Regions from separate parts of the Agrobacterium sp. 16-2014-1-2a genome, predicted to be linked through region 4. Evidence: riboswitches for the same ligand, from Rfam matches in the RefSeq annotation. Region 4 holds a riboswitch; each other region holds the start of a gene.
What was found. Region 4 has a riboswitch for cobalamin ahead of ACQZ45_RS17320 (DUF1636 family protein). Riboswitches for the same ligand answer to the same signal wherever they lie in the genome.
Positions count from the first base shown of each region.

Region 1 (7,194 bases), on a different contig from region 4:
CTCGGCGTCACCCGCACGCTGACGGAGGGCCTGCATGTCGGCCCCATCCTGCTTGGCACGGCACTTCCCGCCCATATCCTGTCGCCCAGCGTCACCTCGCGCGGCGTTGTCAACATGGCGGCCTTTGCCGTCGTGCAGGCATCGCACCCTTCGGTCTGATGAAGGCGCATTAACGCAGTTTTGAACATGCTGTTGCCGCATTGCGGCAACAGCTTATGTTATCTTCCTGAAACACGGATTTCCCGAAGCATAACACCCTCGCCACCGGCCGGGGACATCGAACGGATCGCACCATTGACCCGGCGCCGCAGCATTATCGGCCTCCTGCTTCCCCTTGTTTTCATCGCCCCGGCCGCTGCTTTCGCGGATCAGGTCTGCGATACGCTTTATGCGCAGCTGCGCGAACCGCCGCGTGTCATCGGCAACACCGCCGAGGTACGGCGTTACGCCAATGCGCTCACCCGCCAGAACATCGAGATCCGCAGGATCAGGAACGATCTGCGCCGTTACGGCTGTTCATCCGCAAGCGTCACCGTTTATGGCAGCCCGAATGCCGAACTCTGCGCGGAGATCAGCGACGCGATGGCGGATGCGCAGAGCGAACGCGATGCCATCATTCGTGACCGCGACTATGCCATGGCGGCCCAGGGCAGCGATGATGGCGACATCAGACGCCAGCGCATTCTCGCCGCACTCGATGCCAATGGCTGCAGCGCCATTCCTGAAACGGAAGCGCGCCAGCTGACGGCACCCGATGTGACACGTTACCCCGACGCCTTCGGCGAACAGAGCAATCCGCCGGGACAGGCAGGGCTTTCGCCCTACCCCAATGCCGCTGCGGAAGGCGGGCTCAGGACGCTGTGCGTGCGCACCTGCGACGGCTCGTTTTTCCCGATCGCTTCCAATGCCTCGCCGCTCGATTTCCGTGCGCAGGCCGAACAATGCCAGAAAATGTGCCCGGGTACGCAGACGGAGCTCTATTTCCACTCCATGACGGAGCAGGAAACGGCTGACATGGTCTCGGCTGAAACAGGAAAGCCCTACAAGGACCTGCCGACCGCCTTTGCCTATCGAAATGCCTCAACGAAAGCCCCAGGCTGCGCCTGCAACATGGCCGCCTATCACGAGGAGATGAAGCAGCAGGAGGCTGCGCGGCCGGAAGCTGAGAAACCCTATTCCAGCATCACGACCATTCCATCACCGCAAGGTGACACCCCCAAAAAACCCACCGAACTGCAGCAGGCCGCAAAGCCGCCGGAACAACCGGTTCCGGAACGCGACTATGACCCGAACAACAGCAAGGTCCGCGTCATCGGCCCTAAATTCCTGCCCGACCAGACAGGCCGGATCGACCTGAAGAACCCGGCGCTGAAGGGCATTCAGCCGCAGCAATAGCTCCCATCAGGCACACGGTATGGAGTTGGCAACGCTCTGTCTCACTCACAAGGCGGTCGCGTCTTCTCTTTACCGTCCACCCCAGCGATTGCGAAACACCAGCTCCTCCAGCGGCACGCGCTGGCGCCACCCCTTCACCGCCAGTTCCGGCTCGGTGTAAAGTTTATCGACGCGGCCGAGGCATAGCCAGGCGACGATCTCGATGTGGTCGGGGATCTCCAGAATGGTGCGAATGTCGCTATCGTGGAAAATGCTGACCCAGCCGACGCCGATGCCTTCGGCGCGCGCTGCAAGCCAGAGGTTCTGGATGGCGCAGACGGTGGAATAGACATCGGTGCGCGGATTGTGGGTGCGGCCCAGCACCACCTTGCCGCCACGCGTCGGATCGCAGGTGACGCAGATGCTAAGCGGCGCCTTGCGGATGCCCTCAAGCTTGAGGCTGCGGTAAAGCGCCTGCTGCTCCCCCTCGAACATCGCCGCCGCCTCGCCATTGGCGCGGCTGAAGGCAACCCAGGCTGCCTGCCTCACCGCACCGTCAGTGACGAGCGTGAAATTCCACGGCTGCATGAAACCGACCGAGGGCGCGGAATGCGCCGCCTTCAGCAGGCGCTCGACCACATCTTCCGGCAATGGATCCGGAAGGAACTGGTCGCGCACATCACGGCGGGTTTCGATGGCACGGTAGATCGCCTCTCGCTCTCCCTCGGAAAACGGGTAGGCGGGCGAAAGCGCGTGATCGAATGCATCGGCGTCGAGCGAACTGGTCGCGAGTGGATCGGTCGGCATCGTCTATCCCCAACAATGCTGGCGCGCCGCCACGAAAACCGGCTCCGGTTTTCGCCTGCACGACGCGCTGCTGCAACAACCTGCCGCCGTCCACGCGGTCTGGTCTATCCTGTCAGGCCGGTCTTCTGACTCGGCTTCATCCGCCCACTTTCGCCTTCCCGAATGGATTCAGTGGCATCAAGAAAAAGGGCATCCGCCTCACAGCGCTGGGCACGTTCCGGTCTTGCACCGGATTCCCGATTCTCCCGCCCTAAAGGGCAGGCACCTGACGAAGAAGCTTATGAGCAACAAAGATTGCAAATACAAGTATCTTGCGCAGCGATGCGGCAATGTGACCGTGGCCACCTCACCTGCGTATTGCGGCCTTCAGCCGCCTCGCAGACGCGCGCCGGCTGAAGCACTCCCTACCGCATCACCCAACGGGAAAATACCGCACATAAGCGAACTCATCCCCGTCCGGTGACCAGTTGGGCGAATTCATCGTTCCCTGCCCGCCGAAAAGGTCAAACAGCGTTTCGGCATTACCGCCATCCATATCCATCAGCCGCACGCGCACGTTGAGGTCGCGCGGATGGTCGAAGACATCGGCGTCGTAGGAGACGAAGACGACTTTGTCACCGCTGGGAGACGGATGCGGGAACCAGTCGCCATAGACGCTGTCGGTGATACGCTCGACGGCCGAGCCATCCACCCGCACGCGCCAGATCTGCATCTGGCCGGTGCGGCTGGAGTTGAAATAGATCCATTCTCCATCCGGCGAATAATCCGGCCCGTCATTGCGGCCCTCACCATGGGTAAGGCGTGTCTCAACGCCGCTGTCTATGTCCATGGAATAAATATCGAAAACCTGATCGCGAATGCCGCAATAGGCGAAACCTTTCCCGTCCGGTGACCAGCCGTGCCAGTAGGACGGAAGGTTCCTAGTCATCAGACGCGGCGTTCCGCCCGTCGAAGGCAGCAGATAGATGGCACTCTTGCCGAACTCCACCTTGTCGGAAATGGCATAAAGCGAACCGTCAGGCGAAATGCCGTGGTCATTGTTGCAGATTGTCGCAAAGCCGGTATCGACCTTGTCCGGCGAAGGGTCGCCGGCAAGTGACAGGCGGTAAAGCAGGCCATCGCAGTTCAGAAGCAGGTATTTCCCGTCCGGCGACCAGTTCGGAGCCTCGAACAGCTCCGGCGTCTGCCAGACCACCCGCATCTGCCGAGTGCGGATGTTGAAGATTTCGATGGAACTGCGCATGCTGCCTCCCGGGCCTGTCGATCGTCTGGCGTGGAGCGTTGAATGGCACAAACATTCCGTTTGCATCCGCCACCGCCGTGATTATGATCCTATTGCCGCAGGCACCGCCCTGCAAATTCAAATAGGAAAAAACAGCAGCGTTCCGGCACCGCCCGCACCCCTGCCCGTTTCTCCCAGATCCGAGGTTCCGCGATGAACAACATCGCCGATCACGGCATCCGCTTCGGTCGGATCGCCGCAATGCTTCCTGTCAAGAATATCGAGAAGGCCCATGACTTTTATGTCCGTGTGCTGGGCTTCGAAAAGACCTTCGAAAACGGCAACCCTGTCGGTTTCATGATCCTGAAACAAGGTAATGCCGAGTTGCACCTGACATTGCAGTCGACGCACAAACCGGCCCCCTTCAATGTGGCGCATATGCTGGTCAGCGACGCCGACGCGCTGCACGCGCTTTGCAAAAGCCACGGGCTTCGCATCATCAAAAGTCTGCAGGACAAGGATTATGGCCTGCGGGCCTTCGTTTTCGAAGACCCGGATGGTAACCGCATCGATGTGGGGCAGGTTATTTAAGGTGAGTGAAGAGTGGCGCGGGCTTTCCTCGCGTCACTTACTAAGTCTCATTTGTCGCCTTTTCGGCAGAATCTAAAACATCTTTTAGCGCTACACGTATGAGCTGATTAATAAAAAGTTGTCTCCCAGAAATCACTTGGTCTTCATCGATTTTCTCGGTGATGAACTCAGAATCGATCGCCATTTCGAACTCCAAAATCCACCAGCGATCAATCTTGGTTGCGAGACGATTAGCCTCAAATAATAACTCGATATCGAGACCGGTCTTCTTATCATCTAATAAAAACGCATAAAGCTCGTGAGCAACCTCACCTCGATATTTCGAAAATCGACTGATTAACTCATCATCTTCAATTGTAATCGCTCCAAGTTCGAGGTGGAAATCTCGACAAGCTCGGAAAACACTCTTTCCTCTTACTATTTCGCCAAATTTAGAATCGGGTTTCCCGACCAATTCGCCATCAACGATTTCCCATTCATTTGTAAAAAAGCTCTTCACTTTATCGGTGATTAGCTCTTTCAAATTCTCATAGATTATTAAGAATAACGCCCCAATGCGGAGATTGAGTGAAATCTCAATGTGATCCTCCTTGAGAAGAGATTTTATTTTCTCATAAGGCAGATCATCTATTTCCACAGTCTACCGATCCCGAAACCGGTTGGTAATCGGATAACGGCGATCGCGGCCGAAGTTCTTCTTGGTGATCTTCACCCCGGGCGCGGATTGGCGGCGTTTGTATTCGGCGAGATAGAGCAGATGCTCGATCCGGTGCACCGTCGCGATATCATGGCCACGCGCGAGGATTTCCTCGACCGACATTTCCTTTTCCACCAGGCACTCCAGAATATCGTCCAGCACCGGATAGGGCGGCAGCGAATCCTGGTCTGTCTGGTTGGGTCGCAATTCGGCGGATGGCGCCTTGGAGATGATATTGGCGGGGATCACTTCGCCGGATGGCCCGAGCGCGCCCGGCGGCACATGGGAATTGCGCCAGCTGGAGATGGCGTAGACCTGCATCTTGTAGAGGTCCTTGATGGGATTGAAACCGCCATTCATGTCGCCATAAAGCGTCGCATACCCCACCGACATTTCCGACTTGTTGCCTGTTGTCACCACCATCGAGCCGAACTTGTTGGAAACGGCCATGAGAATGGTGCCGCGTGTACGGCTCTGCAGGTTTTCTTCGGTAATGCCTTCTTCCGTGCCTTCGAACATTTCCGAAAGCGCCGAAAGGAACCCATCCACCGGTTCGGCAATGGGCACGATATCGTAACGGCAGCCGAGCGCCCTGGCGCAATCGGCTGCGTCCTTCAGCGAATCCTCGGAGGTGTAACGATAGGGCAGCATGATGCAGCGCACCCGCTCTTCGCCCAGCGCATCAACAGCAAGCGCAGCGCAGATCGCCGAATCGATACCGCCGGAAAGGCCGAGAACCACGCTCTTGAAGCCGTTCTTGTTGACGTAATCGCGAAAGCCCAGCATGCAGGCGCGGTAATCCGCCTCCTCGCCTTCAGGGATTTTCGAGAAAGGACCGCTCTCACAGCGCCAGCCTTCTGCGGTGCGTTTCCAATCGGTAACGGCAAGGGTCGCCTCGAACTGGCTCATCTGGAAGGCAAGGGTCTTGTCGGCATTGAAACCGAAGCTCGCGCCGTCGAAAACCAGCTCGTCCTGCCCGCCAAGCTGATTGGCGAAGACCAGCGGCAAGCCGCTTTCGATTACCTGCTTCAGCGCCACCTGATGGCGCACATCCAGCTTGCCGCGATAATAGGGCGAACCATTCGGCACCAGCAGGATTTCCGCCCCGCTTTCGGCAAGCGTTTCGCACACACCCATATCGTTCCAGATTTCCTCGCAGATCGGAATGCCGATCCTGACACCGCGGAAATTATAGGGACCGGAGATCGAACCTTCGGCGAAAACACGTTTTTCATCGAACTCGCCGTAATTCGGCAGGTCAATCTTGTCACGCAGCGCGATGATCCTGCCGCCATCCAGAAGCGCAACCGAATTGTGCCGGCCCGTTTCACCCTGACGCGGAAAACCGATGACGACGCCCGGCCCGCCATCGGCGGTTTCCGCCGCCAGTTCTTCCACGGCCTTCAGGCACGCTTTCAGAAAAGCCGGCTTCAATACCAGGTCTTCCGGCGGATAGCCGGATATGAACAGCTCGGTCAGAAGCAGGAGATCGGCACCCTGCGTCGCCGCATCGGCCCGTGCTTCACGCGCCATGGCGAGATTGCCCGCCACGTCGCCAACAGTCGGATTGAACTGCCCGACGGCAATTCGAAGATGGTTTTTGATGTCGTGTCTGTCGCTCATGGCTTTTCAATACCGCGCCCGTGCCCGCTCCGCAACGCGGCAATTGCATGCCGCACCACCTTGATAGGATGAAGCCGCAACCGGCATTCACGCTAAGGTTATCACCGCACCGGCCACACTCCGCAAAGTTCATGTCGCGTTCATCGCGCTTATGTGACAGTTACATGACAGTTTTGCGACGCCCCGATTCACCTCCCCGAATTGCGCGGTGTCGCCTCGTAATACCGGAGTATGAGTTTGAGAAATTCGGCGCCAAAAACAACGGCTTCCGAAAAGGCTGATTTTGTCTTTTCGCCTGCATGGACGCGGAGCCTTTCCAAGCTTTCGGGTAAGGCCTACACGCTTGCCAATCTGACATTTTCGTCGGTCGTGCTTGTCGTCGCGCTGGAATGGATCGCCCGCGGTTCGCTAGTTGATGTCGGCACCTTCCTCACCTCATCCGCCCGCCCCGGCATGACCACCATCGCCGCCGTGCTGCTGCTGCTCGTAGCGCTGGATTCCATCCTCGGCCGCCGTTACCTGTCGCTCATCGCCGTTGCGCCGCTTTGCGCGCTGACAGGGCTTATTTCCGCGCAGAAACAGACCTATCTCTCCGATCCGCTTTATCCCTCCGACCTGCTGTTCGGCCGGCAGATCCTCGAGCTTCTGCCCACCATGCTGAAAGCCCAGCCGGTGACGGCCGTGCTGGTCGGCCTTGGCCTTTGCGCCACGGTTGCGGCCCTTTCCACCCTGTGGCTGCTGGCGCGGCGTTATTCGCCGGGCTTGAGCTGGCGCGAACGCGCCGCAGGTCTTGTGCTGGCGCTGCCGCTTCTGGCCGGCCTCGCCTCGCTCATGGACTATTCGCATTATTCGTGGGTGCGCGATCGTCTCAACATCATCC
Region 1 covers NZ_JBNWBX010000001.1:196,943-204,136, reverse strand. The annotation lists gene ACQZ45_RS01030 (NADP-dependent malic enzyme) at 1-159, shown strand, start outside; gene ACQZ45_RS01025 (DUF2865 domain-containing protein) at 295-1,395, shown strand; gene bluB (5,6-dimethylbenzimidazole synthase) at 1,465-2,181, opposite strand; cobalamin riboswitch at 2,280-2,465, opposite strand; gene ACQZ45_RS01015 (TolB family protein) at 2,594-3,424, opposite strand; gene ACQZ45_RS01010 (VOC family protein) at 3,617-3,994, shown strand; gene ACQZ45_RS01005 (hypothetical protein) at 4,035-4,631, opposite strand; gene ACQZ45_RS01000 (NAD+ synthase) at 4,635-6,314, opposite strand; gene ACQZ45_RS00995 (LTA synthase family protein) at 6,546-7,194, shown strand, end outside.
Region 1: it holds a riboswitch for cobalamin, as region 4 does, so the genes downstream of both, bluB (5,6-dimethylbenzimidazole synthase) here and ACQZ45_RS17320 (DUF1636 family protein) in region 4, are expected to answer to the same signal.

Region 2 (7,194 bases), on a different contig from region 4:
TCACCCGCTCCGGCAAGCAGATTGCGCTTTTCGTGCATGGCTATAATTACAGCTATCAGGAAGCCTTGTTCCGTGCGGCACAAATGGCAGCCGATGCCAATATGGATGGTGTGCCGCTGGTCTTTTCCTGGCCGTCACAGGCGAGCGTCACCGGTTACGTGGCCGACAAGGAATCAGCGACCTATTCGCGAGACGCGCTGGCCATGGTGCTGACCGACCTTACCAAGCAGAAACCGAAAAAAAGCATTGTCGTGTTCGGTCACAGCATGGGCGGCTGGCTGGTCATGGAAGCGCTGCGACAATTGCGCTTCGAAGGCAGGAACGATGTGCTCTCCAAACTACAGGTAGTGCTGGCCGCGCCGGATATCGACGCCGATGTTTTCCGCAAGCAGATCGAGGTGGTGGGAAGGCTCAATCCGCCGCTCACCATTCTCGTCTCCAAGGACGACCGCGCCCTGAAGGCTTCCTCCATCCTGGGGGCCGATGTCACCCGCATCGGCGCGCTGGATGTGACCGATCCTCAAGTGCAGGAAGCCGCCCTGAAAGAGGGCGTTCAGTTCGTTGACATCTCCAAGCTCAAGGCATCGGATCCGCTCAACCACGACCGCTATGCGGCACTCGCGTCGCTGGTGCCACAACTGGAGGCGAGCCGGAACGGCAACGGCGAAAACGGCATAGGCCGCGCGGGTGCCTTTGTGTTCGATGCTATCGGGGCAACGGTATCCAGCCCCTTCCGGCTTGCGAGCCAGGTCGTGAACCCGCAATAACTTTTGCGGGTTCTTGGCGACAACCGGTTCAGAAATCCCAGTCTTCGTCTTCTGTGGCGACCGCCTTGCCGATGACATAGGAAGAGCCGGAGCCGGAGAAGAAGTCGTGGTTCTCGTCGGCATTGGGAGACAGCGCCGAGAGGATCGCAGGATTGACCCGGCAAGCCTCGGGTGGAAACAGCGCCTCGTAACCCAGATTCATCAAGGCCTTGTTGGCGTTGTAATGCAGGAACTGCTTGACGTCTTCCGTCAGGCCAACGCCGTCATAGAGGTCTTGGGTATATTTGGCTTCGTTGTCGTAAAGCTCAAGCAAAAGATCGAAGGCGAAATCCTTGATCTCCTGTTTTTCCGCTTCGCCCAGACGTTCGAGCGCGCGCTGGAACTTGTAGCCGATGTAATAGCCATGCACGGCCTCATCGCGAATGATGAGACGGATCAAATCGGCCGTGTTGGTAAGCTTGGCGCGACTTGACCAGAACATTGGCAGGTAGAAGCCGGAATAGAACAGGAAGCTCTCCAGAAACACGCTGGCGACCTTCATTTTCAACGGATTTCCGCTATCATATTCGCGCATGATGAGCGCGGATTTGCGTTGCAGGAATTCGTTCTCCTCCGACCAGCGATAGGCGTCATCGACGTCAGGCGTGGAGCAGAGCGTCGAGAAGATCGAGGAATAGGAGCGGGCGTGGACCGCCTCCATGAAGGAGATGTTGGAAAGCACCGCCTCCTCGTGCGGCGTCGCCGAATCCGCCATCAGGCGCACGGAACCGACGCCGTTCTGGATCGTGTCCAGCAATGTCAGCCCGGTGAAGACGCGGATCGTCAGGGTCTGCTCTTCCGGCTTCAGCGTTCCCCAGGACGGGATATCGTTGGAGAGCGGCACCTTTTCCGGTAGCCAGAAATTCGATGTCAGGCGATTCCAGACTTCGAGATCCTTGTCATCCTCGATGCGGTTCCAGTTGACCGCGCGAATACGGGACGCGGGTTTTACGGCAATATTCATTGTCTTGTCCCTCAATTCAGAGCGTGCAGGATACGCAGCCCTGAACCTGCGTGCCTTCCAGCGCCATCTGGCGCAAACGGATGTAGTAGATGGTCTTGATGCCTTTTTTCCAGGCGTAGATCTGCGCCCGGTTGATATCGCGCGTCGTTGCCGTATCGCGGAAGAACAATGTCAGCGACAGGCCCTGATCGACATGCTGGGTGGCCGCCGCATAGGTATCTATGATCTTTTCCGGACCGATTTCGTAGGCATCCTGATAATATTCGAGATTGTCGTTCGAAAGGTAGGAAGCCGGATAATAAACACGGCCGATCTTGCCTTCCTTGCGAATTTCAATCTTCGAGACGATGGGATGGATCGAGGAGGTCGAGTGGTTGATATAGGAGATCGAGCCTGTGGGCGGCACGGCCTGAAGGTTCTGGTTATAGAGGCCGGTCTCCATGACGGCCTGCTTCAACGCTTTCCAGTCCTCCTGTGTCGGAATGGAAATGCCGGCTTTCTCAAAAAGGTCGCGGACCTTTTCCGTCGCGGGCAGCCATTCCCGGTCGGTATATTTATCGAAGTAGTCGCCCGAGGCATATTTGGAGTTTTCAAAGCCCTTGAAGCTCTGGCCCCTTTCAGTGGCAAGGCGATTGCTGGCGCGGATGGCGTGATAGGTCACCGTGTAGAAATAGATATTGGTGAAATCGATGCCCTCTTCGGAGCCGTAGAAGATGCGCTCGCGCGCCAGATAGCCATGCAGGTTCATCTGACCAAGCCCGATGGCGTGGCTCGCATCATTGCCCTTTTCCACGGAAGGGACAGACGAGATGTGGCTCATGTCCGAAACGGCCGTCAGCGCCCGGATGGAGGTTTCGATCGTCTTGCCGAAATCAGCCGAATCCATTGCTGAAGCAATGTTGAGCGAGCCGAGATTGCAGGAAATATCCTTGCCCATATGGCTGTAAGAGAGATCGTCGTTGAACTCGCTCGCCTCGCTGACCTGTAGGATTTCCGAGCAGAGATTGCTCATGCTGATACGGCCGGCGATCGGATTGGCGCGGTTAACCGTATCCTCGAACATGATATATGGATAACCGCTTTCGAACTGAATTTCTGCGATGACTTGGAAGAACTCGCGTGCCTTGATCTTCTTCTTGCGGATGCGACTGTCGGCGACCATTTCCTGATATTTTTCGCTGACGGAAATCTCGGTGAACGGCACGCCATAGACCCGCTCAACATCATACGGCGAGAACAGGTACATATCCTCGTTGTTTCTCGCGAGTTCGAAGGTGATATCAGGGATCACCACGCCGAGCGAAAGGGTTTTGATCCGGATTTTTTCGTCGGCGTTTTCGCGCTTGGTATCGAGGAAACGCATGATGTCGGGGTGATGGGCATGCAGATAGACCGCGCCAGCGCCCTGGCGCGCGCCAAGCTGGTTGGCGTAGGAGAACGAATCTTCCAGCAGCTTCATGACAGGAATGACGCCGGAGGACTGGTTTTCGATCTGTTTGATCGGCGCGCCGGCTTCGCGAATATTGGTCAGGGACAGTGCTACGCCACCGCCACGCTTGGAAAGCTGCAATGCTGAATTGATGGACCGGCCGATGCTTTCCATATTGTCTTCCACACGCAGCAGAAAACAAGAAACCAGTTCACCGCGGCTTTTCTTGCCCGCGTTGAGAAAGGTCGGGGTTGCCGGCTGGAAGCGGCCGGAAATGATTTCATCCATCAGATCGCGGGCAAGCTGCTCGTCGCCACGCGCCAGAGCCAGCGCCACCATACAGACGCGGTCCTCATAACGCTCCAGGTAACGCTTTCCGTCGAAGGTCTTCAGCGTATAGGACGTATAATATTTGAAGGCGCCGAGAAATGTCGGAAAACGGAACTTTCTGGCATAGGCCTCGTCGTAGAGGTCACGGACGAAATTGAAGGAATACTGGTCCAGCACCTCCTGTTCGTAATATCCCTCGGTCACGAGATAATCGAGCTTTTCCCTGAGATTATGGAAAAACACCGTGTTCTGGTTGACGTGCTGAAGGAAATATTGCCGTGCCGCAAGGCGGTCCTTGTCGAGCTGGATCTTCCCATTTTCATCGTAGAGGTTCAGCATCGCGTTCAGCGCGTGATAGTCCAGTCCCGCGTCCAGGTGTTTCTGCGCGGCGGTTACTTGTTGTTTGGCATCCGTGTTGCGCACCGCGCTCGAGGTCAGCGTGTCCAAAATCGTTCCAATCCATGATTGACGTTGGCGACATCTTCCTCCGTGCCGAGAAGCTCGAAGCGGTAGAGAAACGGCACCGCGCATTTACGCGACACGATATCTCCGGCGGATGCGAAAGCTGCGCCAAAATTCGTATTTCCCGCCGCGATGACGCCGCGAATGAGATTTCGGTTTGAGGGCTCGTTCAAAAACCGGATAACCGGTTTCGGTACCGCTCCTTTCATGCCGCCGCCCCCATAGGTGGGGGTGACGAGAACATAGGGCTCCGACACGTGAGGAACGTCTTCCTCGGCGCCGAGCGGCAGGCGAAGCAATCGTCGCCCCAGTTTCTGAAGGAAGCGATGAGTGTTCTCAGACCGGCTGGAATAATAGACGATCAGCCCCATCGCATCGCCTCCTCAGCTGATCGAGCCAATCATGTCCGGACGGAAACCCGCCCAATGGCGCTCGCCGGCAACGACCACGGGAACCTGCATGTAACCAAGGCCGCGAACGCGATCGAGGGCATCCGCATCTTCGGAGATATCGACGATCTCGTAGCTGACACCGATGCGGTCAAGCGCACGATAGGTGGCAGTGCACTGGACGCAGGCGGGTTTGCTGTAAACGGTGACGGTCATTGTTTCCTCTTTCGAAGCCGCTTTTACGCACGGCTCAACATTGCCCGCCTGCAATCGCAAGCGGGTGGCGATGGTTCTGTCATTCTGGCGAGGCGCGCGGCTCAGTCGGCGCAAGATCGCTGTCTACGCCGACGAGCGTAGAAACTTATAAAAATGCACTGGCATGACTTCACCCCGAAGCTTGTTCTGGAGGGGGCAGAAAAGGGCGCACGCAATTCATTTGCGTCATACACCTTCCTTCCGGACACCCCGCCGGTGGACGTTTTCGCTCAAGGCAGGTCTCCTGACTTGCGGGTCAAAACATCCATTCCCACCTTCCCGGAGCTTTTAGCGCCAGTGGCTCAAATCGGAACGACGCTCACCGCTTACAGTTGCGGGGGCAGTTTCGGCATTGCTTCACCATAATGGTGTTGCGCACCGAATTCCCGTCTTAGCTCCCGACGCTTGCGAATCGAAAGAACCTTGAACACCACATATAGTATATGAGGAATTTTTTTCGTCAATAATTAGACATGCGAAAGCCCCACCCTGTGGATCAAAAAGATTCAACACATGGTCAACAAAGGCTTAACGGTGAATGCTCGATGCCGCCTACGGACGGAAGCGGCGGGTTATTCCCAGATATCGATGCGAATATCGGCGGGGCGGGAGTTCTCAATCACCCGCTTTCCGTTGGGAAGATCATTTTCGAACAGTTTGGCGTGAATCTCGGTCGCATCGAGACCATAGCCCTGCCATCTATCCCGCAAGCGTTCCTCGAGCACCGCAACGGATGGGCCTACGAAGACGGTAAGATCGAAGCTGCCGGAAAGCTTCGTCCACGGCGCCTCGTTCAACAGCAGATAGTTGCCTTCGGCAAGGATGAAGCGTGTTTCTGGCGCCATGGCGCGAGCGGAGGCAATGGCTATTTCGCGGGAGCGGTCAAAAACCGGGACAAGAACTTCCTGCCCGCCCTGACGAACTGCGGAGACGATATCAAGAAAGCCGCGCACGTCGAAGGTCTCCGGTGCGCCTTTTCGCGGCAAGAGCCCCCGTTCTTCGAGAATACCGTTATCCATATGGAAGCCGTCCATGGGCAGGACAGCCGCAGCCTCGCCGCGCGCCACGAGGGCACCGCACAGGGCATCCGCCAGCGTGGATTTGCCGGCCCCAGGGGGACCGGCAATGGCAATGATAAAACGAGATTTATCCTCTGCCCGCCGAAGAACGTCTTCGACGATCGTTTCAAGCTTCAACGTCATGCGGCCAGCGTTTCCTTTGGCGCTTCCTTGGCGCCCGTCATGAAGGCGACGGCGTCGGACATGGTATAGTCCTTCGGATTGATGACGCACAAACGCTTGCCCAGCCGATGAATATGAATCCGGTCAGCAACCTCGAAAACATGCGGCATGTTGTGCGAGATGAGAACGATCGGTAGCCCTCGCGCGCGCACATCCAGAATAAGCTCGAGAACGCGGCGGCTTTCCTTGACGCCGAGCGCCGCCGTCGGTTCGTCAAGGATGACGACCTTGGAGCCGAAGGCGGCTGCACGCGCCACCGCAACACCCTGGCGCTGGCCGCCGGAGAGGGTTTCCACCGCCTGATTGATGTTCTGGATCGTCATCAGGCCGAGTTCAGAGAGTTTCTCACGGGCAAACTTTTCCATCGCCGGACGGTCCAGTGCCCTGAACAGGCTTCCCTGAATACCGGGTTTGCGGATTTCACGGCCGAGAAACATATTGTCGGCTATGGACAATGCGGGAGACAGCGCAAGGTTCTGATAAACGGTTTCGATACCAGCCTTGCGCGCCTCGATCGGCGAGCGGAACTGTACCGGCTTGCCTTCCAGCCTGATCTCCCCTTCATCAGGTGTCACCGCACCGGAAATCGCCTTGATGAGAGAGGATTTTCCAGCACCGTTATCACCGATGACGGCGAGGATTTCGCCCGGATAAAGGTCAAAATCGGCATTGTCGAGCGCAGTCACACGACCGTAGCGTTTAACGAGATTGCGTGCTGTGAGGATAGGTTCTTTTGCCATCAGCCTGCTACCTTTCTGATCCACTGGTCGATTGCGACAGCCAAGATGATAAGGACGCCGATCAACAGATAGGTCCATTGTGGGTCTGTTCCGATAAGTCGCAGGCCGAGAGAGAAGACACCGACGATCAGCGCGCCGAAGATCATGCCCATGATCGAGCCGCGTCCGCCAAACAGCGATATGCCGCCGATGACCACTGCGGTGATGGATTCGATGTTGGCGAACTGACCGGCGGTCGGCGATACCGAGCCGATGCGGCCGATGAGAGCCCAGCCCGCGAAGGCGCAGATAAGCCCGGAAAGTGTGTAGACGGTCGTCAGCATGCGCTTGACGTTAACGCCGGCAAGTTCGGCTGCGTCAGGATCATCACCCACTGCATAGAGATGTCGACCCCAGGCGGTGCGGTTCAGCACATACCAGAGCAGGGCAACCAGCAGAACCATCGCAATGACGCCATAGGTGAAGACGGCGCTGCCGATGCGGATATTGTTGCCGAAAAACTGGAGAATGGGCGCCTGTTGGACGATATCCTGTGAGCGGATCGTTTCGTTGGCCGAATAGAGGAAATTGGTGGCCAA
Region 2 covers NZ_JBNWBX010000001.1:1,765,396-1,772,589, forward strand. The annotation lists gene ACQZ45_RS08800 (alpha/beta hydrolase) at 1-767, shown strand, start outside; gene nrdF (class 1b ribonucleoside-diphosphate reductase subunit beta) at 796-1,770, opposite strand; gene nrdE (class 1b ribonucleoside-diphosphate reductase subunit alpha) at 1,787-3,976, opposite strand; gene nrdI (class Ib ribonucleoside-diphosphate reductase assembly flavoprotein NrdI) at 3,964-4,362, opposite strand; gene nrdH (glutaredoxin-like protein NrdH) at 4,375-4,596, opposite strand; cobalamin riboswitch at 4,853-5,076, opposite strand; gene ACQZ45_RS08825 (nucleoside triphosphate hydrolase) at 5,208-5,837, opposite strand; gene ACQZ45_RS08830 (ATP-binding cassette domain-containing protein) at 5,834-6,616, opposite strand; gene ACQZ45_RS08835 (ABC transporter permease) at 6,616-7,194, opposite strand, start outside.
Region 2: it holds a riboswitch for cobalamin, as region 4 does, so the genes downstream of both, nrdH (glutaredoxin-like protein NrdH) here and ACQZ45_RS17320 (DUF1636 family protein) in region 4, are expected to answer to the same signal.

Region 3 (7,194 bases), on a different contig from region 4:
ATTTGGTGACGATGAACGACGTCATGGCGTTGAACAGTTGCGAACCGGCGACCCCCGCCAGGATGATGGCGCTGTTGCCGTGCCCTGTCCGCACCGCCAGAAGGCTGACAAGCGAAAAAGCCACAAAAGCCCCGATCAGGGCGCCGGCCGGCATCGTCAGGAACCCCGCCCCTAAGCCCAGAAGCGCCACGGCCACGGCCCCGGTTGAGGCGCCTGCGGAAATACCGAGGATATAGGGATCGGCGAGCGGGTTGCGCAGAAGTGATTGAAGCACCGCACCGGCCAGCGCCAGCGAGGCGCCACAGCACGCGGCAACAACGGCGCGGCTGAGGCGGTAACTCCAGACGATGCCCTCATCCAGCGGCTCCAGCGGATAACCCGCATGGAAGACACGATTGGCAATGGTCTTTGCCACCACGTCGAACGGAATGGCAGTCTCGCCGATGGCCGCACCGGCCATCAGCGCGACGAGCAGCAGGGCGAGTGCGGCAAAAGCCAGACCCGCCCTGCCAAGATTGACGGAAAGACCGTTCACTTGGCGAGACCGGCTGTGGAAATCGCCTCGGCCAGCGTTTCAATGCCTTCGATCGTGCGGATGGTCGGGTTCATCGCCTGCGCGTCCATTTCGAAGACATGGGCCGCCTTGACGGCGGGCATGATGCTGGCAACCGGATCGGTAGCGAGGAACTTGAGCTTGACGGCGACGTCATCGGCGGGGAAACGCCGGCGGTCCATCTTGCCGGCAACGATCACGGACGGATTGGCCTTGGCGATGGTTTCCCAGCCAACAGTCGGCCATTCCTCATCGCTTTCGATAACGTTCTTCAGCCCGAGCGCGGACATGATGTAACCCGGCGCACCATTGCGGCCCGCCACGTAAGGATCGATATCCAGCTCAGCGCTGGAGAACCAGAAGACTGCTGAAATCTTGCCATTCGCCGAAGCGATCTTGGCGCGGGCGGCTTCCTCACGCTTTTTCAGGTCGGCAACGACTTCCTCGCCGCGATCCTGCACGTTGAAAATTTTCGCAAGGTCGCGGACCTCCTGGTAGATCAGGTCCATGGTGAAAACGGACTTGCGCACGCCGTCGCCGCCGCCGGAATTGTCCTTGCCCATGCAATCGGCAGGCGAAGTATAAACGGGAATACCGAGTTCGGCGAATTGCTCCGGTGTTCCGACAACGCCTTCGGGACCGATCTGCCACTGGAACTGCGTCGTCACGAGGTCCGGCCTCTTGCCAACCACCGCCTCGAAGCTCGGATCATTGTCGGCAAGCCGCTCCACCTTGGCATTGGCGTCTTCGTAACCCTTCAGAACCGGGCCGATCCACAGCGCCGTGCCTACCACCTTGTCGGCCACGCCGAGCAGATAGAGAACCTCGGTCGTGCTCTGGCCGACCGATACTGTGCGGGCGGGCGCCTGCTTGAAGGTGATTTCGTGGCCGCAGCTATTGATCGTCAGCGGATAGGCGGTTTCGGCAGCCTGAGCGGCACCGGCGGGCAAGGCCGCTAATGCGACAGCCAGAAGACCGGCGGAAACCGGCAGGCGTTTGAAATGAAACATATGTTCTCCAGTCTAAATAAAGTGGCGTGATCCGCAGGCCGCGCGTCAAAACGCGTAGTGACAGAGCGACAACAAGTGTGGAGATGGAGAACGGGACTCTAAATACGTTTCCGCGGACGGAAAGGTCATAATAAGCTCCTCTTCCGGGCATCCCCGCCCGTAACGATGGTCAATATTATGACGGCAGGTCTCCTGGCTCACGAATATACGCCGTTCATCTGCCTTCCCGCACCTTGAAGGGTGCAGTGGCATGACGCTTTTCAGGCGTCACGAGGATGAACGGCAATCCGCTTACAGTTGCGGGGGCAGCCACGGCATTGGGCGATAGAAATCACCCGCACCATGTTCCCTATTAATCCCTTTGCCCTTCGGCTTCAGGAACCGTCGCTTTCTGACATAAGGGGCAAGCGCCGGGGCGTCAATTGCGATAGTGCTGCAGCTCAACACAAAGACGGACCCGCCAACGCGAAAATTTTTGTAGCGCCGGAAGGCGCCGGTTGCGGCGCGTCTTTGGACATGGTGGTAAGGGTTTCAATCACCACCAAGCCGGATTGCGCAATAAAATCAATAAAGAGATTGTTGTCGCTGATGGTGTCGAGACGCACCAGCTCATCGTCCAGATCGGTAAAATGCCGCCTTACGAGCGCAATCGCATCGATGTCCGCACCCGCAACGACCGGACCGATAATGTGGCCCCGCCCCGCCGCACGGCGCAGCGCAAAAGCGGTAAGACGGTCCGCCTCAAACACACCGTAACCCGCATTCTGCGTCAAAAGTCGCTGCAAAACGTTCCGGCGCGAAACGCCAAAAGCCGCCCGGTCTAGTTCCACCACATCAGTCAGATGACCTGCGGATAACGGCTCTATTCGTTGTTTTCTGCCGGGCGGCGGTATCTCGAAAAGGCAATTCGCCCTTCCCCGGAACAGATATACTTTTTCCGTATCACCGGCAAAACCCAACCTTGAAAACAACCGCCGCGACGCTCCCGTCGCGTTCAACCGCAGGGAGACAGTGGGGAATTTTGCGACAAGTTTCTGCACAAGCCATGGTGCTACGCCATGCCCCTGCAAACGGGGCGAAACAATGACCATGCCGAGCGTCGCAAACCCCTGATCATAGGGAAAGAGCATCGCGGTTGCGACAACACGGTCGATCTCATCGAGCGCGGCGAGACCCACGCCGCATTGCCGCAGAAAACACCATTCATTCGCGTGATATCGCCATCCGACGGCCATGGAGAGTGCATGCAGATGATCGGCATCCACGTCCGCGATATCCACGGTCCGCAGCTCGAAACTATCGACTTTGAGCAGGTCCATAACCAACGGCCCTCATCCCCTACGGCTCACAACCTTCATCCGGTCCCGGCCTAGCCCACGACATCCGACGGTAGCCGGTTACGCCAGCACGAATTTTCTGAAAGCACTGGAAGGTCACAACAATCTACCGAAATCATTCGCATTTCAGCAGATAAACGTCGCAGTCCATTCTAAGCTTTCGGGATGACAATCCGGTCAGCGGAGACGACCATTGAACGCAATCGAAATCCTTGAGCGTCTCGTCGGTTTCCCGTCGGTCGTTGGAACCGCCAATGGCGATATTGCCGGCTGGATCGCCGATTATCTTGAAAGCCACGGCGCGAAAGTATCGCTGCTTGCGGGACCGGAGGGCGACCGCGCCAATCTCTTCGCCACCTTCGGCCCGGCCGATCGCGCCGGCTATGTTTTGTCCGGCCATATGGATGTCGTACCCGCCAGCGAGCCGGAATGGTCTTCCGATCCCTTTACACTGCGGGCGGAAGATGATCGTCTCTACGGGCGCGGAACCACCGACATGAAGGGTTTTCTGGCCACGGTTCTCGCCGCGGCGCCTGCATTTTCGCGCAGGGCGCTGAAACGTCCCGTGCATATCGCCTTTTCCTATGACGAGGAGGCGGGTTGCCGTGGCGTTCCACATCTTCTCGCCAGATTGCCTGAACTTTGCGCCGCACCGGCGGGCGCAATCATCGGCGAGCCCAGCAATTTGCGGGCGGTTCGTGCACACAAGGGCAAAGCAGCAGCTCGCATTACCATCCGTGGCCGTTCCGGCCATTCGTCCCGGCCTGATCAGGGGGTTAATGCCATTCACCTGATGACCGGTATCATGGCAAAGGCCGTGGAGACGGCACATGAGCTGACGAAAGGCCCCTTTGAAGCGACTTTCGAGCCACCCTACTCCTCGCTGCAGATCGGCACGATGAAGGGCGGCCAGGCGATCAACATCATCCCCGATTTCTCGGCCATCGAGCTGGAAGCACGGGCGATTTCCGGCATATCGCCGCTTGAACTGCTCGGGCCGGTTCGCGCAAGCGTCGAGGCTCTTGCAGCAAAGGGTGTCGATATCGAATGGACGCCTATGAGCGATTATCCGGCGCTTTCGCTAGCAGCTAATGCTCCGCTTGTTCTGCTTCTGGAGGAATTGACCGGCACCCCCTGTCTCGCCGCCGTCAGCTACGGCACGGAGGCGGGGCTGTTCCAGGCGGCGGGCATCGACGCCATCATCTGCGGACCAGGGGATATCGGCCGCGCCCACAAGCCGGACGAGTTCATAACGACGGGCGAACTTTCGGCCTGCCAGTCGATGCTGGAAACACTCGCAAGCCGCTGTGCGGCTTGAACCTTCGGGAAGCATAGATTTCAGATGACTTTTCTCTTCAATTCCGACGCCAAGCGCGGCGAGATTTTCCGGCAGGCTCTAGCTGCAGAACTGCCTGATCTGCCGTTTTCGATGGATGCGTCAACTGTCGATCCCGACGCAGTCCGTTACCTCATCACCTGGACGGTACCGCAGGACATTGCCCGGTATCGCAATCTCGAAGTCCTGTTTTCGATCGGCGCGGGTGTCGACCAGTTTCACATCGAGGCGATCCCTGAGACGGTAAAGGTCGTACGCATGGTGGATGAGGGCATCATCCGCATGATGCAGGAATATATCTGCCTCGGCGTACTTTCCCTCCACCGCAACCTGCCGGTCTATTTAAACCAGCAGCGCCAGCAACTGTGGAATGCCCTGCCCCAGCGTCAGGCGGAAGAGTGCCGGGTGGGCGTTCTCGGCCTCGGCATGCTGGGCGTTGCGGCGCTGGAGCGGCTGAAACCCTTCGGCTTTCCGCTTTCCGGCTGGAGCCGCTCACAGCGTCAGATTGATGGCGTCACCTGCCATCATGGCGACGACGGCCTCAAATCCCTTCTCTCCACCAGCGATATTCTCGTCTGCCTGCTGCCTCTCACCGACGAGACCACGGGGCTTCTGAACGCCGAGCGTCTAGGGATGCTTCCCGACGGGGCTGCTCTGGTTCACGCCGGGCGCGGCAAACAGCTCGATCATGACGCTTTGCTCGATGCACTCAACAGCGACAGGCTTTCAGGTGCGGTGATTGACGTTACCGATCCGGAGCCCCTGCCCAAAGACCACCGCTTCTGGACCCATCCGAAAATTCTCCTGACGCCGCATATTGCCAGCGTCACCCAGCCCCATTCCGCTGCCCGCACCGTCGTCGAAAATATCAAACGATACGAATCCGGTCTCGAACCGCTCGGCCTCGTTGACCGTAGCCGCGGATATTGATCCTACCGTTCCAAGAAAGGACACCCATGTCTCTCCTCAAGACCATCGACACCAATCCCGCCTTTGAACCGAAAGCCTCCAAGGCCCTGCCCGAACGCCTCATAGCGGGCGACCCGTCGTTCAAAACCTGGCCTCTAGATGAAGCCCGTGATGGCACCGTACATACTGGCATCTGGGAAGCGACCCCCGGGGAAAGCCGCTCGATCAAAGGCGAGACATTCGAGTTCTGCCACATTCTCGAAGGCGTTATCGAGATCACACCGGAAGGCGGCGCGCCGCTGCGTTACACCGCGGGCGACAGCTTCGTCATGAAGCCCGGTTTCGTTGGCGTCTGGAAGACAATCGAAACCGTGCGCAAGATCTATGTGACCGTGAACGGATGATTTGCCGAACAGCATGCCTGGCATCCCGGCTGATGCAGAGGCATTTTTGAGAACAGCGATGGCTGGCAATCCGCAGGTGGATGCCAGCCATGGTTTACATGGGTATCCTGCCCGGATGCCTTTCGACCGGATTTACGGCCCTCGATCGGACCCGTCGCAAGGTTTTCGGCGCGGTCTTCATGCCCGCCGAAGATTGCGCTGTGGGCCACCAGCAAAACAGGATTTTCGTTCACCGCCCCCGCCGCAGTCGGTCGATGCTGCTTGCCATCAGGGAGTAGCTTTGGCGCATATCCACAGAGGATCATCCATGACGCTCAGCTTCGATCCAGACAGCCTGTCCCTGCCGATCGGCCATTTCATCGGCGACCGGCTGATCCCGGCTAAAAACGGCATTGACATGCATCGTCCTTCGGACGGCATCGAATATGCCGGTTGCCCGAAGGCGGATGCGGCACTTGTCGATGAGGCGGTGCAAACCGCCAAAGCCGCACTGAAGAGCAGTAACTGGGGCGGCGTGCGCCCGCGTGAGCGCACCAGGGTACTGCAACGCTGGGCAGACCTGATCGAGCAGGAAGCCGAGACGCTGGCGAAAATCGAGGCGCTCTCCTCAACCCGGCCCGTGGGCCACCTGATTGCCGGCGATATCGCCGTCACTGCCGAACAGATCCGCTTCTTTGCCGAATTTGCGGACAAGGAGGGCGGTGATCTCGTGCCGACCGACGACACAAGCGTCGGCATGATCATGACCGAGCCCTATGGCGTCGTGGGCGCCATTACGCCTTGGAATTTTCCGGTGTCCATGGCGGGCTGGAAGCTTGGCCCGGCACTCGCAGCCGGCAATGCCGTGGTGCTCAAGCCATCGGAGATGACGCCCTTCTCCAGCATTTTCATGGCGCAACTGGCCATCAAGGCAGGGCTGCCCGCCGGGCTCATCAACATCGTGCTGGGTGACGGGCCTGTGACAGGCAATGCCATCACCGGCCATCCCGAAATTTCAAAGGTCAGCTTCACCGGATCGACGGCAGCAGGTTCGGCCATCATGGCAAATATCGCGCGTACCGGCGTCAAGCCCATGACGCTGGAACTGGGCGGCAAAAGTCCGCAGCTGGTTTTTGCAGACGCCGATATCGAAAAAGCCGCCGCCGCGATCGCCGGCAATATTCTGTCCAATGCCGGGCAAGCCTGCGTTGCCGGCTCGCGCATCATCGTTGAAGAGAGTGTCGCAGAGGCGCTTTCCGCCGCAATTATCGCTCGCATGAAGACAGTGAAGCCCGGCCCGACCTGGGACGAAGCAACACAGTATTCGCCGATCATCTCCGAAGTGCAGCGCCAGCGCATTGACGGCATCGTGCAGGCGGCTGTCGCGCATGGCGGCGAATGCCTGACGGGCGGCGCGATCATGGACGGTCCGGGTTATTTCTACCAGCCGACCTTGATCGCAAATGTCGACCAGACCTCCCCTGCTGTCACAGAGGAGATATTCGGGCCGGTGCTGACCCTGCAAAGCTTCAAGACGGAAGAAGAGGCACTGGCGCTCGCCGATCATCCGACCTACGGTCTTGCCGCGGGTCTTTTCAGCCGCGATATCTCGCGCGTCATGCGCCTGTCTCGCGCCATCCAGGCAGGAACGATCTGGGTCAACCGG
Region 3 covers NZ_JBNWBX010000003.1:66,832-74,025, forward strand. The annotation lists gene ACQZ45_RS11935 (FecCD family ABC transporter permease) at 1-535, opposite strand, end outside; gene ACQZ45_RS11940 (ABC transporter substrate-binding protein) at 532-1,563, opposite strand; cobalamin riboswitch at 1,729-1,964, opposite strand; gene ACQZ45_RS11945 (GNAT family N-acetyltransferase) at 2,004-2,882, opposite strand; gene argE (acetylornithine deacetylase) at 3,094-4,218, shown strand; gene ACQZ45_RS11955 (2-hydroxyacid dehydrogenase) at 4,243-5,166, shown strand; gene ACQZ45_RS11960 (cupin domain-containing protein) at 5,193-5,549, shown strand; gene ACQZ45_RS11965 (aldehyde dehydrogenase family protein) at 5,857-7,194, shown strand, end outside.
Region 3: it holds a riboswitch for cobalamin, as region 4 does, so the genes downstream of both, ACQZ45_RS11940 (ABC transporter substrate-binding protein) here and ACQZ45_RS17320 (DUF1636 family protein) in region 4, are expected to answer to the same signal.

Region 4 (7,194 bases):
AAGTCCTTCAGGTCGCAGAGGAAGGCGTCGATGCGCGACAGCGCCGCATCGGCATCGTCCTTTGCACCGACACCGGCATCCGCCGCAAGACCGGTTTCCAGCGCCTTCTCTACGATCAGTTTCGCCAGCCGGTCGCGGCGGCGGCGGTCGAGCCCATCCGCCTGCGCATATTCGTCGACGAGCTGTTCAAGAGCCGATTGTTCCGGCGAAAGCCCGGCATCTACCAGCACAGGCGGAACATGGCCGATCGTGACGGCAGCGATCCGCCGTTTGGCAACCGCCGCTTCGCCCGGATTGGAAACGATGAACGGATAGACCACCGGCAAAGACCCGGTGACGATTTCAGGAAAACAATCGCGGGAAAGCGCAACTGTCTTGCCGGGCAGCCATTCCAGTGTGCCATGCGCACCGACATGCACAATGGCATGCGCCCCTGCGACACGCTGCATCCAGGCGCCGAAAGCGACCAACGCATGACGTGGCGGCAGGGCAGGGTCATGGTAATCCACCCGCCGATCCTCATTTCGCCCACGATCCGGTGCCAGGGCCACGAATGTCTGGCCGAAACGGGCGACGCGAAAACGGAATGCGCCGTCGGCTAGTACGTCGTCCTGTTCGGCCGAACCCCACGTGCTATCCACGGAGGCGGCAACCCCTTCAGGCAAACCCAAAAGAAAATCACGATAGTCTGAAAGTTCGACGGCCGCTTCCTGCTGCTCGACACAACGCAGCAAAGCCCGCGCCGTTTCGGGAATATCCGAAACCACATATCCTGCCGCGGCCAGATCGCGCAGCATTTCAAGCACGCTTTGCGGCACATCGAGACCAACGGCATAACCCGTGCGCCCCGGCGCAGCACCGGGATAATCCGGCATCAGAATGACGATCCGCCGTTCCTGTGGCGTGGACTGTTTTAATTGCAGAAAGGCAGCGATTCGGTTTGCCACCTGTTCGACGCGATCAGCCTCCGGTACATTGATGAGGCTGATACCGCCATCAGTCCGCACCTGCTTGAATGAGATTGCGCCAGCAAGAATCCGGCCATCGAGTTCCGGCAGAACCAGATGCATGGCAAGATCGGAAGGGTTGAGACCGCGCGCATTTTCCGCCCAGCCTTCCCGTCGCGTCGTCGCCATAACCACCTGAAACACCGGCACTCCGAGGCGGTCAAACAGGGTTTTACCGCTGTCGTCCATCTGACTGGCAAAAGCCGTGGCGGCAACGATGGCGGCGGGCTGGAGTTCGGGCAGTACGGTTTCGAGAAAGCGGATCGCCTCCCCATCCTTGAGGCCGCTGACGAAAATCGGCAATGGCGCAAAACCGCGCTGAGAGAGCGCGTTAAAAAGCGCATCCACGGGCGCCGCATCGGCCGCAAGAAGCATGGAGCGGTAAAAGAGAATGGGAAGGACAGCTGCACCGGCGGGAAAACCGGCGCAGGCTTCCGCCTGATCCACGACGCCTTTACCCGGCCGGTAAAAGCCGGCTTTCGGCAGCGGTTGAGCCTCGATATCTGGCCATGCGCCACCACTTACAAGGGCAGCAAGACCAATGGCAAGCCGGTCCATATTTTCCCGCCCACCCTCGCGGAAGAAGGCGAGGACGGACGCCAACGTCTGGCGATCAACAGTCGAGGCCGCTTCGAGCTTTTCGTCTCTCTCACTGCATTCACCCGGCAGGAGCATAAGTTTTATGCCACGTCGCCGCGCCATCGTGCTGAGCTGATCGACGCCATAGCGCCAGCGTTCCGCGCCGCCGAGAATCCGGATAAGGATGACACGGGCATGTTCGGCCGTCTTTTCGATCCACAGATCGACCGACATCGGATGCCGAAGCTCGGAGAGGTTGGCAGCGGACAGGGACGAAAGCGCGCCCTCTGCCTGCCGCCATGCCTGTTCCAGCCCGGCAAGATCGCTTGCCGAAAAAGACAGCATCACCACATCCGATCGCGGCTGGTTGAGATCAACCGGCTCGATCAGGTCGTCCAGAGACGAAGATGTGGTGGCGAGAATGTGCATTTCTATCAGGCGGCCAGCATCTGTTCGATCTTTTCGCGGTTGAGGCCCTTTTCGCCTATGACGACGAGGCGGCTGCGGCGCTCTTCACCGGCCGCCCAGGGACGGTCATAATAATGGTTGACGCGGCTACCGACTGCCTGCACCTGCAGGCGCATCGGCTTGGTGGATACTTCGACGAAACCTTTGATGCGCAGAACATTTTCCGCAGCCGCCGTCTCGGCGATACGAGCCGCCAGCGCTTCCGGATCGGTCACGGCCGGCAGGTCGATGACGAAGCTGTCGAAATCGTCATGTTCGTGGTCGAGTTCACCATCGTGATGGGTGCGGCGGTTTTCGATATCCTCTTCAACCGCAAGACCGAGGCCGATCAGCACGGCCGGATCGATGACGCCATTCGAGGCGACGACGATCTTTGCGGCCCGCGGCAAATGCTCGAGAATATGAGCCTTCGCCTTTTCCAGACCGGCGCTATCGAGCAGATCCGCCTTGGTCAGCACGATAAGATCGGCACAGGCGATCTGATCCTCGAAAACCTCTTCGACCGGATCGTCGTGATCGAGGGCTTCGTCATTTGCGCGCTGGGCGGCAAGGGCTTCCATGTCATGCGCCACCTGACCCTCGGCAAGGGCAGCGCCATCCACAACAGCCACCACAGCGTCAACCGTCACGCGGCTCTTGATGGCCGGCCATTGAAATGCCTGCACCAGCGGCTTGGGTAGGGCAAGGCCGGAGGTCTCGATGAGGATATGCTCCACCTTCGGCTGGCGGCTCAGAATCTGCTCGATGGCCGGCTGGAAATCATCCGCCACCGTGCAGCAGATGCAGCCATTGGCCAGCTCAACGATGTTTTCCTCCGGGCAGCTCTCAATGCCGCATCCCTTGAGGATATCGCCATCGATGCCGATATCACCGAATTCGTTGACGATGATGGCAAGCCGCTTGCCATCAAGCTTTTCGAGGAGACCGCGCAGCAGCGTGGTTTTTCCAGCCCCCAGAAAGCCGGTGACGATGGTGCAGGGAACGCGGTCCAGAAGGGTGCTCATGATCTCTCCTCGGTAAAATCGAATGGGGGAATGCGCGCCACCATGCCGCGCTTCAATGTGTCGGGGCGGCCGCGCCAGGGCATCAGGCCATCTGCGGAGACGGCCAGCATTTGCGCGCCCGTGAGCAGGTCTTCCGCATCGTTGGGCGTCAGCCCGCCGAATACATAGGACCAGCCATCGGCACCGCGCAGCACGGCACTGAGGCCGCGTTTGCAATTGGCAAGGCAATTGACGGAGCGAACATCGATGCCGGAGTCACGCGCTTTTGCGATGGCAGCTTCCGCAAGGATGGTGCCGGGGCGCGGCTCCGCATTGGGATCGGTGTCGTCGCGACAGCTTCGGCAGACAAAAACGACCACGCCAGAAGCTGTGTTGGCTTCCATTGTCCCGTCCGCACAAGAAGATGTTGTGGTAATATCCAAACCGTTCCGCTTTCCGCGCCTTTAAACTCGTCGGGGTGCGGATGTCGAAAACAGCGCACTGAAAAGCGCGGCTGCAATTCAATTCGACCGGCTGACCGGAGCACCCCGCCCGGGAGACGTTTTTTCCTGAAACGGCAGGTCTCCTGGCTTGCGGCTTTAAAACACCCTGCACCACCTTCCCGGACCAATTTTATGGTCCAGTGGCTTCACAGTGCGGGCTTACCGCTTACAGTTGCGGGGGCAGCCACGGAATGACCCGGTATGGGGTGGAACCGTGTTCCCTCTTAGCTTTTCCCGTTGCCGGGAAAAGACCGTCAGTGCCTTACCCTTAGGCTGAACGGGCGTGACGGTCAATGCTGCCGGCTTGTCGATTGCCGGGTGCGGCAAATTGAGTATAGTCGCCGCTCCGAATGGCGGGGGCATACGGTCCCGCGCCTCTGGACGAGAAGGAAAACGCGATGACACGCGATATCAGCGACAGCGAAGCCGAACGCCACCGGCAGAAAATGGTCAACCGCAAGACGGTTCAGGATGCCGAAGTCGCGGAAAAGACCATCGAAAAAGGTCTGCTGATGATCAATACCGGCCCTGGCAAAGGCAAATCCACGGCCGCTTTCGGCCTTGCTTTGCGCATGCTCGGCACCGGGCGGCGGGTCGGCGTCGTGCAATTCATCAAGGGCGCATGGTCGACGGGTGAACAGCAGGCCCTGACTTTGTTCGGCGACAGGGTGGAATGGCGCACTATGGGCGAGGGGTTTACCTGGGACACGCAGGACCTGAAGCGCGATGTCGCGGCAGCTACAAAGGCCTGGGAGGAAGCGAAAGCACTGATGGCCGACGAGACGATCGGATTGCTGGTTCTCGACGAACTGAACATTGCGCTCCGCTATGATTACCTGCCGCTGGAAGAGGTCGTCGAAACGCTTTCCAACCGTAGATCCGATCTGCATGTCATCGTTACCGGCCGCAACGCCAAACAACCGTTGATCGACGCTGCCGACATGGTGACGGAAATGACCCTCGTCAAACATCACTTCAAGGCGGGCGTAAAGGCGCAGGCCGGGATAGAATACTGACATGACTGCACGTGTGCTGATGTTTCAGGGAACCGGCTCGGATGTCGGCAAATCGCTGATGGTGGCTGGCCTTGCCCGCGCCTTCATCAGGCGTGGCCTGTCCGTCATGCCGTTCAAGCCGCAGAACATGTCGAACAATGCGGCGGTCACTGCCGATGGCGGCGAGATCGGTCGCGCGCAGGCGCTGCAGGCGCGGGCAGCAGGCGTTCCGCTGTCGGTTCACATGAACCCGGTGCTTTTAAAGCCGCAGAGCGAAACCGGCGCACAGGTCGTCGTACAGGGTAAAATTGTCGGCAATGCCAAGGCTGCCGATTATCAGCACATGAAAGCCGGGCTGATGCCGCGTGTGCTGGAGAGCTTCGAGCACCTGAAACAACAGGCCGATCTGGTGCTGGTGGAAGGGGCGGGAAGTGCTTCCGAAATCAACCTCCGCGCCAACGACATCGCCAATATGGGTTTTGCCCGCGCCGCAGATGCTCCCGTGATCCTAATCGGCGATATCGACCGGGGCGGGGTCATCGCCAGCCTCGTGGGCACAAAAACCGTTCTCGAACGCGATGATGCCGCGATGATAGAGGGCTTCATCGTGAACCGCTTTCGCGGTGACCCTACGCTGTTTTCAGACGGCATGCGGATGATCGCGGAAAAGACCGGCTGGGCGTCCATCGGGCTATTGCCGCATTTTTCCGATGCTGCGAAATTGCCAGCGGAGGACGCCCTTGGGCTTACCGGCCCGGCGCAACAAAAGCCCGGCGCGAAAATCCGCATTGCCGTGCCAATCCTGCCGCATATTTCCAATTTCGACGATCTGGATCCGCTCGACATGGAGCCGGATGTGGAGCTGATCCGAGTGCGGCAGGGCGAGACCATTCCCGCCGATTGCCGGCTGGTTCTGCTCTGCGGTTCGAAATCCACCATAGCTGATCTCGCCGTGCTGAAAAATGCAGGCCTCGACATCGACATCAAGGCACATGTGCGCCGCGGCGGTTATGTTCTCGGTCTCTGCGGCGGATACCAGATGCTTGGAAAAACCGTTGCCGACCCTGACGGCATCGAAGGACCACCAATGACGGTCGATGGGTTGGGCCTGTTGGATGTGACGACGGTTTTGACCGGTGACAAGAGGCTCGTTTCCGTGCAGGGACAGAGTTTCGACGGAATTCCCTTATCCGGCTATGAAATGCATGTTGGCGAAACAACGGGTGCTGCGGGCAACCTGCCATTTTCGACCATTGACGGACATGCCGATGGCGCAATTTCGCCCGATGGCCGCATCCTAGGCACCTATATCCACGGCCTGTTTGCGGATGACCGCCAACGCGGGGCGTGGCTTGAGCGCCTTGGTGGGCAGAGCACGCAACTGAACTATGATGCGCAGGTAGATGCCGTTCTTGATCGCCTGGCGGCCCATATGGAGAACCACCTCGATCTCGACAGACTGCTTTCTATAGCGCGATAAGGATTGCCAGCAATCCGAACAGCGCGATCAGCAGGAAGTCTGCGATCCTCGCCAGCCTGAGCGCCGTGCGAATATCGCCAGCAACCAGTGTCGCTCTTCCTCCTTCGCCCATGAAACGAGCCTCGATCATCTGCCCGCCATAGGAGCGCGGCCCGGCCAGCGCAAAGCCCAGTGCCCCGGCCAATGCCGCCTCCGGCCAGCCGGCATTGGGAGAGCGGTGATGCCGCGCATCGCGGCGTATCGCGGCAATTGCCCCTTTCGGTGATGCACCCTTCACGAAAAACGCGGCGACCACGAAAAGACCGCCGCTCAGTCTCGATGCCGGCAAATTGACCAGATCGTCCAGCCGGGCCGACGCCCAACCAAAGGCCTCATGGCGTGGCGAGCGATGACCGATCATGCTGTCGGCCGTGTTGATTGCCTTATAACCCGCACCGCCAGGCAGCCCCAGAAGACCAAGCCAGAGGGAAGGGGCGACAATGCCGTCAGAGAAATTTTCAGCCAGACTTTCAATCGCCGCCCGGCAGATTGCCGGCTCATCCAGCGCCTGCGGATCGCGCCCGACGATCATGGAGACAGCTTTGCGCCCGCCGTCAATCCCCTCGCGTTCCAGCGCAATGGCGACGGCCTCCACATGCTGTTCCAGACTTTTTTGGGCCGGAAGTGACGCCCCAAGCACCGCAACAAGCAACAGACCAAGGGGCAATAAAAGCAGAACCGATTGCACTAACCATGCAACAAGCACCGTCAGCGCCAGAAAAACGGAAAGCGCCACGACGCCTGCCGCCTTGCGCTGCGAAAATGAAGCACTCTCCCGGTTCCATTTTTTGTCCAGCAGCGCGATAAGCGAACCGATCCAGGTGACGGGATGACCGATGCGTTTGAACAGCCAGTCCGGATATCCAGTCAGGCGTTCGATCAAGAGCGACAGAAAAGCGAGAGCGAAGAACATGGGCGATAAGGTACCGGAAAAGGCGCAGGCTGCGATCCGTCACGGCGGCAATCTCGGCAAGGCGCGCCTGATGTTTCCTGAAGCGCCGGAACCGTGGATCGACCTGTCGACCGGGATCAATCCGCACTCCTACCCGCATTCTCCCGTTCCCGCCAGCGCATTTGCCCGCCTGCCGGAGCCTGACGCGGCCGAAGAATTGAAAAGGCTGGCCGTCGCGTCTTTCGGCG
Region 4 covers NZ_JBNWBX010000005.1:289,881-297,074, forward strand. The annotation lists gene cobN (cobaltochelatase subunit CobN) at 1-2,015, opposite strand, end outside; gene cobW (cobalamin biosynthesis protein CobW) at 2,021-3,058, opposite strand; gene ACQZ45_RS17320 (DUF1636 family protein) at 3,055-3,441, opposite strand; cobalamin riboswitch at 3,597-3,811, opposite strand; gene cobO (cob(I)yrinic acid a,c-diamide adenosyltransferase) at 3,939-4,556, shown strand; gene ACQZ45_RS17330 (cobyric acid synthase) at 4,558-6,015, shown strand; gene cbiB (adenosylcobinamide-phosphate synthase CbiB) at 6,002-6,967, opposite strand; gene cobD (threonine-phosphate decarboxylase CobD) at 6,966-7,194, shown strand, end outside.